3 regions of the Mesorhizobium sp. B2-5-7 genome follow, and region 1 is predicted to be linked to each of the others. Evidence: predicted binding sites of a transcription regulator. Region 1 holds the regulator's gene; each other region holds the start of a gene.
What was found. Region 1 encodes LexA, which represses DNA repair genes until DNA is damaged. Its sites were predicted from a motif close to TGTTCNNNNTGTGTTCNG; they were not measured.

Region 2: the regulator LexA is predicted to act here: its motif matches at 1,884-1,901, upstream of FJ543_RS16810 (YifB family Mg chelatase-like AAA ATPase).
Region 3: the regulator LexA is predicted to act here: its motif matches at 1,595-1,612, upstream of FJ543_RS00810 (UvrD-helicase domain-containing protein).

What each region holds. Positions count from the first base shown of each region.
Region 1 covers NZ_VFUO01000001.1:783,736-787,917, forward strand. The annotation lists gene FJ543_RS03790 (ComEC/Rec2 family competence protein) at 1-1,389, shown strand, start outside; gene lexA (transcriptional repressor LexA) at 1,383-2,126, opposite strand; gene FJ543_RS03800 (GntR family transcriptional regulator) at 2,536-3,309, opposite strand; gene FJ543_RS03805 (ABC transporter substrate-binding protein) at 3,460-4,182, shown strand, end outside.
Region 2 covers NZ_VFUO01000003.1:601,156-605,337, forward strand. The annotation lists gene gshB (glutathione synthase) at 201-1,142, shown strand; gene FJ543_RS16805 (class I SAM-dependent methyltransferase) at 1,263-1,850, shown strand; gene FJ543_RS16810 (YifB family Mg chelatase-like AAA ATPase) at 1,991-3,523, shown strand; gene FJ543_RS16815 (class I SAM-dependent methyltransferase) at 3,549-4,169, opposite strand.
Region 3 covers NZ_VFUO01000001.1:177,126-181,307, reverse strand. The annotation lists gene FJ543_RS00815 (glucose/quinate/shikimate family membrane-bound PQQ-dependent dehydrogenase) at 1-1,395, opposite strand, end outside; gene FJ543_RS00810 (UvrD-helicase domain-containing protein) at 1,653-4,182, shown strand, end outside.

The DNA of each region.
Region 1 (4,182 bases):
GGTCTGCTGCGTGGTGCCTTCGCGCTGTTTCCAGACTTTTCCGCGCGCCGGCCGGTGAAGAAATACGCGGCCGCCGCCGCACTGTTCTCGATCGCGGCCTATCTCATCATTTCCGGTGTCGTCGTTGCCGCCGAACGCAGCTTCATCATGCTGGCGGTGATGCTGATTGCCGTCTTCTTCGATCGCGCTGCGCTGACCATGCGCAATCTGGGGATCTCGGCGATCGCCGTCATCCTGGTCTCGCCTCACGAGGTCGTCGGCCCGAGCTTTCAGATGTCGTTCGCCGCGACCGCGGCCCTGGTTGGCGCTTATGCCGGCTGGGCCGATCACCGTGCGGGAAAGACGCGGCCACCGCCGCGAAAGCGATCGCTGCCCGGGTTCCTGACGCGAAAATTCCTGCTGGCGACAGGAGGATTGGCCATGACGTCCATTATCGCCGGCAGCGCCACGGCGTTGTTTGCCATCTGGCATTTCCAGCGGGTATCGCCGCTCAGCCTGTTCGCCAATCTGGCCGTGATGCCTATCGTGTCGGTCGTGATGTTCCTGGCCGTCGCCAGCGCGCTGTTGATGCCATTCGGACTGGATTGGCCGGCTCTCTACCTCATGGGCAAGGGCCTGACAGCAATGATCGCCGTGTCGGCGTGGATATCGGAGCGCTCTCCGGTCGATGGAGTCGGGCTGATTTCGCAGCAATCCGTGCTGCTGGTCACCGTCGCGCTGGTTATCGCGACGATGGCGACGACATGGCTGCGGCTCGCGGCGCTGCCATTCGCGCTCGCCGGCCTGTTGACTGTGTCGCACACACGCGCGCCCGATGTGCTGATCTCGGAAGATGCGCGGCTGGTCGCGCTGCCGATCGGCAATGGCGAACTGGCCGTCAACCGGGAACGTCCGAACGAATTCGCAACCGACAACTGGAAGCGCGCCCTGATCTCCGAAACAATCGTCAAACCGGAAATGTTCGACACGACAGACAGGCAATTCGATGTTGCCAGTCCCACCGACCTGCCGCCGGGATCGCCCTTCTACTGCCGCGAAGGCCTGTGCCTTGCCAGGCACCCTTCCGGCGCGATCATTGCCTATGTCGAGGACCGCAAGACCACCTGGAAAGCCTGCGCTTTCGCCGACCTGATCATCGTCAATGACGCAACCGCCTATGACGCCTGCCACAATCCACTGGTTCTCGTCGTCACCAAACGGCAGCTCGCCCGCAAGGGAAGCGCTGCCGTCTTCTTCAATTCCCAGTCGGCCACGACCCGGGCCGCGATCGCATTTGCCGTCGACGGACCATACCGGCCCTGGCACGAACAGCGAAAATTCTCACGCGAGGCGAGGGGGCTGCCGCCGTACAAAAAACCCGACAAGCCCGATAACAAGCCGGTTCAGTAGCGCCTGATCAACCCGACCAGCTTGCCTTGTACCTTGACCCTGTCCGGCCCGAAAATGCGCGTTTCGTAGGCTGGATTGGCGGCCTCGAGCGCGATCGAAGCGCCTTTGCGGCGGAACCGCTTCAGTGTCGCTTCCTCTTCGTCGACCAGTGCCACGATAATTTCGCCCGGGCTTGCCGTGTCGGCATTGCGGATAATGACCGTGTCTCCATCGAAGATACCAGCCTCGATCATCGAGTCGCCCTTGACCTCCAACGCATAGTGCTCGCCGCCCATGATCATGTCTGGCGGCACCGAGATCGAATGCGTCTGATGCTGGATGGCATCGATCGGCACACCGGCGGCGATACGGCCCATGACCGGGATGGACACGGCTGAAACCGCGTCGTCGTCGTTGCCGGCCGCGGGCAGGCGCGAAGGCGCAGCGGCCGGCCTGATCTGGCGTCCGAGACTGCCTTGGCCAAGGCTGCCTTGGATGACGCTTGGCGAGAACTTCTTTGCCGCATTGAGGCCCGGCGCGATCGAGTCCGGCAGCCGCAGCACTTCCAGCGCGCGCGCCCGATTGGGTAGCCGGCGAATGAAGCCGCGCTCCTCCAGGGCCGTGATCAGGCGATGGATCCCCGACTTGGAGGCAAGATCGAGTGCTTCCTTCATCTCGTCGAAGGAAGGCGGTATCCCGCTTTCCTTGAGCCGTTCGTGGATGAACATCAGCAGTTCATGTTGCTTGCGTGTCAGCATGGCGGCCCCCAAGACATTGAACGAAAGGTTGAACCAGAATCGAAAAACAAACCCAGAACAAACCCTATCTGTTCCAGTTGTGTTCTGCAACCGTTTAAAGTTTAATGAATTTGTTAAGGGGTCTGAAGTTTTTTGCCCGCGACGGCGGGCGGCAACCAGTCCTTTCCGCCGTCGGCAGGCGCATTGAAATCGTTTTGGTTAATGGCCTGTGGCCCATCCGCCGACGAGGCTTTGGCATCAGTTAGTTGGAAGGCTTCTCCTCGGAGGGACGTATAATTCGCGGAGCCATTATTCGCGGAACGAAACGAAACCAAAATGCCAACGATTGCTAGCTTCGGGCGGCCATGGATCGGGGCGTTCGGCGCACTCCGGCCAGCGCGTTCGAATAGGCGTCGCGGAAGCGCTGAAGTTATCCCGAACCCGCCTTCAAGCTGCCGGCGCGAGCGGCGTATCTGGTAGCGCCGCTGTCTTCGCTGTGGACATAGACGTGCAGTGTGTAGCCGATATGCGCCGTCATCAGCGCCTTGGCCCGCTCGACGTCACGGTCGAGCGCCGCTTCCATGATCGCGGTATGGTGTTCGATCGCAATCGCTTCGCGTAGCGCTTCGATTGCCTCTTCATAGCCATCCTTGAGGCCGGCCGCGGCCCGCAGTGTCGGCGCCAGACCAAGAAAGCGATGATGCCGGCGCAGCTGATCCGAGATCGTCGAGCGGAACCGCAACAGCCAGTCGCATGTGGCGGCGCTCAGCAGCGCCGCATGGAAAGCCTCGTGGTTCTCGTCCCATCTGTCGACGGCCGCGTCCGAGGGATCGTCGACCGCCGTCTTGCAACGCGAGAGCCGGTAGTGGGCGGTGACCACGGCATCCTCCCACTCCCTGCCGCCTTTTTCCATCGATTCGAGGAACAGGGGTATCTCGACCACCATCCTGGCGCGTGCCAGATCCTCCAGCTCGGCCCGCGACACCGGAGCCACGGCAAAACCACGATTGCTGATTGCGGTGACCAGGCGTTCGGCCTCGAGCCGCGACAGGGCTTCGCGCAACGGTGTCCAGCCGACGCCATAGGTGCCGCGCAGCGCACTCAGTTTGAGCGGGGCGCCGGGCATGAGGCGCGTGGTCAGGATGTCGCGCCGCAACAGCTGATAGGCGGCTTCCGTTTTTGTGGAACTCGTTTCATTCAGCATGGTGATCAATCCGTCGTCTGGCGAAAAGTATATATGATAGTGCGTCACAGCAACAATTATATATAATGTTTGACACAGACCAGCGGACTCACCATGATCGCCGTAGTAGCCGCGTTTCCAAGCGGCCCTGATCAAATCTGGGAGGAAATGATGTTGAAGTCGAAATCCGCTTGGTTGTCGGGTTTGGCGCTGGCAGGCGCATTGATGGTCAGCGCCGGCAGTGCCGCGGCCGATCAGATCCGTATCGGCATTGCCAATTTCGGCGAGCATCCGCAATTGAACGCCGCCATAGCCGGCTTCAAGAAGGCGCTGACGGATAATGGCTACGTCGAGGGTAAGGACGTCGTCTACACGGAGAGCCACACCAATTTCGATGCATCGCTGGTGCCGCAGATGATCGCCAAGCTGCAGGCCGAGCAGCCCAAGCTGATCTACACCATCACCACGCCGGTATCGCAGATCGCCAAGAAAGCGCTTGCCGGTTCCGGCATTCCGATCGTTTTTGCCGCGGTCACCGATCCGGTGGCGGCCAAGCTGGTGCCGTCATGGGACGCCGGAGACGAAGGCATGACCGGCGCCAGCGATCTGCAGGACGTCGCCGCGGTGATGGCCTTCACCAAGAAGCTGCTGCCGAACGCCAAGCGCTTCGGCGTGCCTTATAATCCCGGTGAGGCCAATGACGTTGCCTTGGTCGAAAAGATCAAGGCGGCGGCACCGGCCGCGGGCTTCGAGGTGGTGGAGGTCGGCATCGACAACGTCAATGACATCCAGCAACGCATCGCTTCGCTCGCCGGCAAGGCCGACGTGATCTACGGCCCGGCCTCGAACCTGATACAGCCGGCGATCGCAGCTGTCTCCGCGGCCGCGCGCCAG
Region 2 (4,182 bases), on a different contig from region 1:
GCCCGGCGCTGCGTCAGGTCGGCCGGCTGCATTCGGAGCCTACCGTCGCACGGCAAGGCTTAAGAAAGCGATGATGTCAGTCCTCGTCTTGTCTGCAACCGACAGGCGCGCCTTGCTGATCCCAATGTTCAAAAGGTCGCGATTGGCAGAACGCGCCGCGACGCTTATATCGCTTGCGTCGACTATGCTGGGGACCTGCCATGAAGTTGAAAATCGCCGTCCAGATGGACCATGTCTCCACCGTGTCGATCGCCGGCGACACCTCGTTCGCCCTGTCGCTGGAGGCGCAGCGGCGCGGTCACCAGCTGTTCCACTACACGCCCGACCGGCTGTCGATGCGCGACGGCAAGGTGTTTGCCCGCGTCGAGGAGATGACGGTGCGCGACGAAAAGGGCAGCCACTATTCGCTGGGCGAAAAGGTGCGCACCGACTTGTCCGAAATGGACGTCGTCCTGCTGCGCCAGGACCCGCCCTTCGACATGAACTACATCACCACGACCCACATCCTCGAGCGCATCCATCCAAAGACGCTGGTCGTCAACGACCCGGCCTGGGTGCGCAACAGCCCGGAAAAGATTTTCGTCACCGAGTTCCCGGACCTGATGCCGGACACGCTGATCACCAAGGATCCGCTCGAAGTCGCCGCCTTCCGCAAGGAATTCGGCGACATCATCGTCAAGCCGCTCTACGGCAATGGCGGCGCCGGCATCTTCCACATGCTTGAAGCCGACCGCAATCTCGCCTCGCTGCTCGAAATGTTCGGCCAGATGTTTCGCGAGCCCTATATCGTGCAGCGTTACCTGAAGGATGTGCGCAAGGGCGACAAACGCATCATTCTGATCGACGGCGAGCCGGTCGGCGCCATCAACCGGGTGCCGGCCGAGCACGACTCCCGCTCCAACATGCATGTCGGCGGCCGCGCCGAGAAGACCGAGTTGACGACACGCGAGCGCGAAATCTGTGCCCGCATCGGGCCGTCGCTGAAAGAGCGCGGCTTCATCCTGGTCGGCATCGACGTCATCGGCGACTACATGACCGAGATCAACGTCACCTCGCCGACCGGCGTGCGCGAGGTCAAGCGCTTCGGCGGCGCCGACATCGCCAGCCTGTTCTGGGACGCGGTGGAGGGGAAGCGGACATAATTTGTTTTCAGTTTGTGTTAACCATGTTCCGCTTTTGCAGCCGGGCACAACCGGCGCGCAACCTGTGCGGCTACCGGTTGCGCCAATGTTCCCGATTTGATCAAGGTACCGGCGAAACCCTTGGCGCAAAGCCGCCGGACGATCGCGTCGTATGAGGACTACGCGGTCCGTTATGACGATATTGTCGGGCATGTCCCTCACCCGAACGACAAGGCCGCGCTCGAGCGCGCCGCGGCGATCGCCGGAGCGGGCGGCCGCATCCTGGAAATCGGATCCGGCCCGGGCCGCGACGCGGACTTCCTGGAGGGCCTTGGCGTCGCGGTCCGGCGGACCGACGCCACACGACGCTTTCTCGAACTGCAGGCCGCGCGCGGCAAGGCAGGCGAACTCCTCGACGTGATCACCGACGAACTTGGCGGTCCCTACGACGCGGTGGTGGCGCTCGCCGTGCTGATCCATGTGCCGCGCGACCAGATTGACCAGGTTCTGCAGAAGATCGCGCGTTCATTGCGGCCGGGCGGGGCCTTCGTCGCCTCGATGCGTGACGGCGACGGCGAAACGGGCGGTAAGTACCATACCGTCGACTGGCGCAGGGATGCCTTCGCGGCGCGCATCGAGGCTACCGGCATGGAGCTTCTCAGCCACAGCTTCCGCATCGGTAGGAATGAGCAGGGCTGGGACACCTTCCTGGCGATGAGGCCGTCATGATCGGGTGCGCGCCTTCCTGCGCTCACCCCACTTTGTTCCTGTAATGTTCTTGCCTTGGGCTGAAATCTGTGGTTGTCTTGCGTTGACGTCGCTCGCGGCCTGTTCACAGGGCAAGGGCGAGCCGGCATCGGGGGCAGACAATGGTGGCGCGGGTTCGTACGGTCGCTTTCCAGGGCATCGAGGCAGTGCCGGTCGACGTGCAGGTGATGATCGCGCCCGGCAAGGTCAACATGCATATCGTCGGCCTGCCAGACAAGGCGGTGGCGGAAAGCCGCGAGCGGGTGCAGGCGGCATTGCATGCGTCGGGCCTGTCGATGCCGTCGAAGAAGGTGACCGTCAATCTGGCGCCCGCCGATCTGCCGAAGGAAGGCAGCCACTACGATCTGCCGATCGCGCTCGGCTTGATGGCAGCCCTTGGCGCCATTCCGGGCGACATGCTGGCTGGCTATGTCGTGCTGGGCGAGCTGTCGCTCGACGGTACGATCACCGCCGTTGCCGGTGCCTTGCCGGCGGCGATCGGCGCCAATGCCGAAGGCAAAGGGCTGATCTGTCCCTTCGCTTGCGGGCCGGAAGCGGCCTGGGCGGGGCGGGAATTCGACATTCTCGCGCCCCGCAGCCTGATTGCGATCGCCAATCATTTCCGCGGCACGCAGGTGCTGTCGCGCCCGGAGGCCGGCATCCGCGCGGCGGCGCGCGACCTGCCCGACCTTGCCGACATCAAGGGCCAGGAGACGGCGAAGCGGGCGCTGGAAGTGGCGGCCGCCGGCGGACACAATCTGCTCATGATCGGTCCGCCAGGCTCAGGCAAATCGATGCTGGCGCAGCGCCTGCCGTCGATCCTGCCGCCACTGGCGCCGAAGGAACTGCTCGAAGTCTCGATGATCGCCTCGGTGGCCGGCGAGCTCGGCGAAGGCAAGCTGACCGACCGGCGGCCATTCCGCGCCCCGCACCATTCGGCCTCGATGGCGGCGATGGTGGGCGGCGGCCTGCGCGCGCGGCCAGGCGAGGTCTCGCTCGCCCATCACGGCGTGCTGTTCCTCGACGAGTTCCCCGAATTCACGCCGCAGACGCTCGATGCGCTGCGCCAGCCGCTTGAAACCGGCGACTGCATGATCGCACGGGCCAACCATCGCGTCACCTATCCGGCCCGCATCCAGCTGGTGGCGGCAATGAACCCGTGCCGCTGCGGCATGGCCGGCGAACCGGGTTATCGCTGCCTGCGCGGCGACCGTTGCCGCACCGATTACCAGGCGCGTATTTCAGGTCCGCTGCTCGACCGCATCGATCTCAGGATCGAAGTGCCGGCGGTCTCGGCCAGCGACCTGATCCGGCCCGACCGGGCGGAGAAGAGCGCCGATGTGGCATTGCGGGTGGCGCGTGCCCGCACCATCCAGCGCGAGCGTTTCGAGCGGCTCGGCGTCAACAGCGCCACCACCAACGCGCATTGTTCTCCAGCCGTCATCGAGACGATCGCCATGCCCGACGCCGCAGGCCTGTCGCTGCTCAAGGATGCCAGCGAAAAACTCGCCTTTTCGGCGCGGGCCTACCACCGGGTGCTCAAAGTGGCGCGCACGCTCGCCGACCTCGACGCCAGCGAATGTGTCGGCCGCATCCATCTGGCCGAAGCGATTTCCTATCGCATGAGTTCGGAGCGCATGGCGCAGGCGGCGTAGCCGCGTTCCGCGCAGCTCCCGTTACCTATCGCAAGGTCCCGATGAAATGCAGGCGACGGTCGAACAACACGCTGGCCGGGAACGGATAGAGCGACAGCTTCTCACGCCAGGTGCGGGGTGTGATGCCCGCGGCGGCAAAAATGGCGTCCCACTCGGCCTTCGAGAGATAGTTGTAAGGCAGGCGCACATTGTGCCCCTTGTTGCCCACCCAATCCATGAAACGAAGCGTCTGGTAGGCCGCGAAGCCTTCGCGCAGGTGATCCTTGATGACAACGCCCTTGCGCGCCACGCGGGCCGCCTCGCGCACGAGATGACCCGGGTCGTCGGCATGATGCAGCACATCGACAATCGTCACCCAGTCATAGGAGCCATTCGCGGCGGGAATGGTGCTGCCATCGAACAGTTCTACCGGGATATGGGTTTGCGGCCTGATCAGCACGTCGATGCCGCGAAACGTCAGCCCCGGCTTTTTTTCCATGATCGCCTTGGCGATGGAGCCGTCGCCGCAGCCGAGATCGAGAACGGTGCCGGCCGGGCCCAGTTCGTCGGCCAGCCGGTCGGACAGGATGCGCACGCGGCGCTGGAAAACCGCCCGGTCATGGACGGAATTCAACAGTTTCTTTTCGATCGCCATCGTGTTGGCCATGCCAATGCTCCCG
Region 3 (4,182 bases), 610 kb from region 1:
GGTGATGTCGATCAGGCTCGGCTGCGCCGGCACGTCCATGTCCCAGAGGTCATGGTGCACGGTCTGGCGCACCCATTTCAACTGCCCGGTGTTGAGGTCCAGCGCGGTGATCGAGGAGGAGAATTTCTCCACATTGGCACTGCGGCCCATGCCGAGCTGGTCCGGCGTCTGGTTGCCGAGCGGCACGTAGAGCAGGCCGAGCTTCTCGTCGGCGCTCGGCGTCGACCACATGTTGGGCGAGTTGGCGGTGTAGGTCTGGCCGGCCGGCAGCGGCGTCGTCTGGTCCGGATTGCCGGAATCCCAGTTCCACAGCAATTTGCCGCTGCTCGCATCATAGGCGCGGATGACGCCGGACGGCTCCTGCGTCGAATAATTGTCATTGACCGCCCCGCCGACGATGATCTTGCCGCCGGCAATCAGCGGCGCCGAGGTCGAGTAGTAATAGCCCGACTTCGGATACGGCATGCCCGTCAACAGATTGAGCGTGCCGCCCTCGGCGAAGGCCGGGCAAACCTGCCCGTTGGCGGCGTCGAGCGCGATCAGCCGCGCATCCGAGGTCGGCAGGTAGACGCGCGCCGCGCAGGGCTGGCCGGCGGCGCCCGCCGCATCGGCATAATAGGAAACGCCCCGGCAGGTCTGGTGCTGGCGGTCCTTGTCGAGCTTGATCTTGGGATCGTAGCGCCACTTCTCCTTGCCGGTCGCCGCATTGACGGCGATGGCGAAGTTGTGCGGCGTGCAGATATAGAGCGTGTCGCCCACCTTGAGCGGTGTCACCTGATAGGTGGTCTCGCCGACATCGTCGGGGCCCTTGACGTCGCCGGTGCGATAGGTCCAGGCCGGCTTCAGGTTGGCGACGTTTTCCGGCGTGATCTGGTCGAGCGGCGAATAGCGCTGGCCGAACTGCGTGCGCCCGTAATAGTGCCATTCGCCCGCCGGCACATCGCCGCCGAGATTGGCGTTGGGGATCACCTTGTCGGTGTCCAGCGCGCCGCCGATGTCCTTCGGGTCCGTGGTCATCGAATAGCCGGCCACCGCCAGCGATGCCAGCACGGCAAGGATCAAAGGGGCTCGCCCGTCCGGACCGGCAAGGCCGCGCCGCGCCCACGGCGTCAGCAGCCACAACGCCACCAGCACGATGATGCCGCCGCGGGGACCGAGTTCCCACCAGTCGAAGCCGGTTTCCCAGACCGCCCAGGCCAGCGTGCCGAGCACGATCGCCGCGTAGAGCCAGAGCGCCGTGGAACGGCGCCGGTAGAGCAGCCAGGCGGCGACCAGGAAGGCGAGACCGACGATGATGTAGTACCAACTGCCTCCCAGCGAAGCCAACCAGATGCCGCCGGCGCCAAGCGCCAGGCCTATGAGGAAGAGAATGAGGGAGGTGATGGTGACAGCCAAGATGATACTCCTTCGACTGTTGCGCGCATGGGGCGGGCTAGGGCAACCCGGCATTGCGTGTTGCCCGTGCAACTTTCTCCCGACGGCGGCGCCTGTCAAGCGTAGGTCGCGGACCCGCGGGCAGCAACCTCGTTCCGCCGGGGATTGTTCCACAACGGCGGTTCCCATATCGGTGAAGCCGCCGTATCGGGCACTTTGCCGGAACAAAACGTAGACAGTTCTGGTCTTTCCCTCCCGAATCACTACATTCGGGGGAGATGTCCGGCTTTTCCGAAGACATGCCCTTTTTCGACGAACCCGATGCGCGGCCCACGGCCCCGTCGGGCATTGCCGCGCGCGCCATGGCTGCCCGCGGCGGCCAAAACAATGCGCCCGACTATCTCAGGGGCTTGAATCCCGAGCAGCGGCTGGCGGTGGAGACCACCGAAGGCCCTGTTCTGGTGCTGGCCGGCGCCGGCACCGGCAAGACCCGCGTGCTGACCACCCGCATCGCCCACATCCTTGCCACCGGCAGGGCCTTCCCCTCGCAGATCCTGGCCGTCACTTTCACCAACAAGGCCGCGCGCGAGATGAAGCAGCGCATCGGCATCCTGATCGGCGAAGGCAATGTCGAGGGCATGCCGTGGCTCGGCACTTTCCACTCGATCGGGGTGAAGCTGCTGCGCCGCCACGCCGAGCTTGCCGGCCTGAGGTCCGATTTCACCATCCTCGACACCGACGACGTCGTGCGCTTGATCAAGCAGCTGATCCAGGCCGAGGGCCTGGACGACAAGCGCTGGCCCGCGAAACAGTTCGCCCAGATGATCGACGGCTGGAAGAACAAGGGCCAGGGTCCGGCCGATATCGCCGAGGGCGATGCGCGCAGCTTCGCCAACGGCAAGGGCCGCGAGCTCTACAAGGCCTATCAGGAGCGGCTGCAGACGCTGAACGCCTGCGATTTCGGCGATCTGCTCTGCCACCCGATCCGCATCCTCCGCGCCAATCCCGATGTGCTGAAGGACTATCACCGGCGGTTCAAATACATCCTCGTCGACGAGTACCAGGACACCAACACCGCCCAATACATGTGGCTGCGGCTTCTGGCGCAGAGGCCGAGCGGACCACAACCAGCGCGAAGTGGTTCTCCGGGTGGGCGCGTTCCAAGTTTTTCCGGTGTTTCAGATAGAACGGAAGCGGCTAGCTATAGACCCGCAACTCCAGAGGACGAATCAACAGTTTCGGCCGAAGGCCGCAAGCCCGACCGGGCGTCCGAGCCGTTGCGAGGCCCCCGCGGAGGGCCCGCGCCGGCAGGCGCGGAACAGCCCGTGAGCGAAAACAAAGTCAATATCTGCTGCGTCGGCGATGACGACCAGTCGATCTATGGCTGGCGCGGTGCCGAGGTCGACAACATCCTGCGCTTCGACAAGGATTTTCCGGGCGCCACCATCATCCGGCTGGAGCGCAACTACCGCTCGACCGCGCACATACTGGGCGCCGCCTCCCATCTCATCGCCTACAATGAGGGCCGTTTCGGCAAAACGCTGTTCACCGACCGCAACGATCCGGAGGACGGCAAGGTCAACGTCCACGCCGCCTGGGATTCGGAGGAGGAAGCCCGCGCCATCGGCGAGACCATCGAGGCCTACCAGCGCCAGAAGCACAATTTGAACGACATGGCGATCCTGGTCCGCGCGTCCTTCCAGATGCGCGCCTTCGAGGACCGCTTCATCACGCTCGGCCTTAACTACCGCGTCATCGGCGGTCCGCGTTTTTACGAGCGCATGGAAATCCGCGACGCGCTGGCCTTCTTCCGCGTCGTCGCCAACAGCACCGACGACCTCGCCTTCGAGCGCATCGTCAATGTGCCCAAGCGCGGCTTGGGCGAAGCGACCATCCGCCAGATCCACGACACGGCGCGCGCCTTGCGCATCCCGATGCTGGAGGCGGCGGGTACACTGGCGGAAAGCGACGAGCTGAAGCCGAAACCGCGCGCCGCGCTGCGCGAGGTCGCTGCCAATTTCGAACGCTGGCAAAAGGCGCTGGAAACCACGCCGCACACCGAACTTGCCGAGACCATTCTCGAGGAGAGCGGCTACACCGACATGTGGAAGAACGACCGCTCGGCGGAAGCCCCCGGGCGGCTTGAGAACCTGAAGGAACTGATCCGTTCGATGGAGGAGTACGAATCGCTGCGCTCCTTCCTCGAACATGTCGCGCTGGTCATGGATGCCGAGCAGAATGCCGGGCTCGATGCCGTCTCCATCATGACGCTGCATTCGGCCAAGGGCCTCGAATTCGAGACCGTCTTCCTGCCCGGCTGGGAAGAAGGCCTCTTTCCCCATCAGCGCGCACTCGACGAAGGCGGCCGCTCCGGGCTCGAGGAAGAGCGGCGGCTCGCCTATGTCGGGCTGACGCGGGCCAAGAAGAACCTGCATATCTGGTTCGTCTCCAACCGCCTCATCCACGGGCTCTGGCAATCGACCATCCCGTCGCGCTTTCTCGAGGAACTGCCGGAAGCCCATGTCGAGGTCGCCGAAGCCGGCAACTCCTATGGCGGCTACGGCAATCCCTATGGCGGCGGCTCGTTCGCATCCGGCCGCGGCGGCGGCCAGGGGGCAGGAAGACAGAACCCCTATGGCGCTTCGCGCTTCGACAATATCGGCGGCACTTCGGGCGGCGGGGAAAAATCCGGCGCCTTCTCTAACACCTATTCGACGCCGGGTTGGCAGCGTGCGCAGGCCAACCGCACCGAGGCGACCGACCGCAACTGGGGCACGCGTTCGGGCCATCAGGTCGAACGCATCGGCT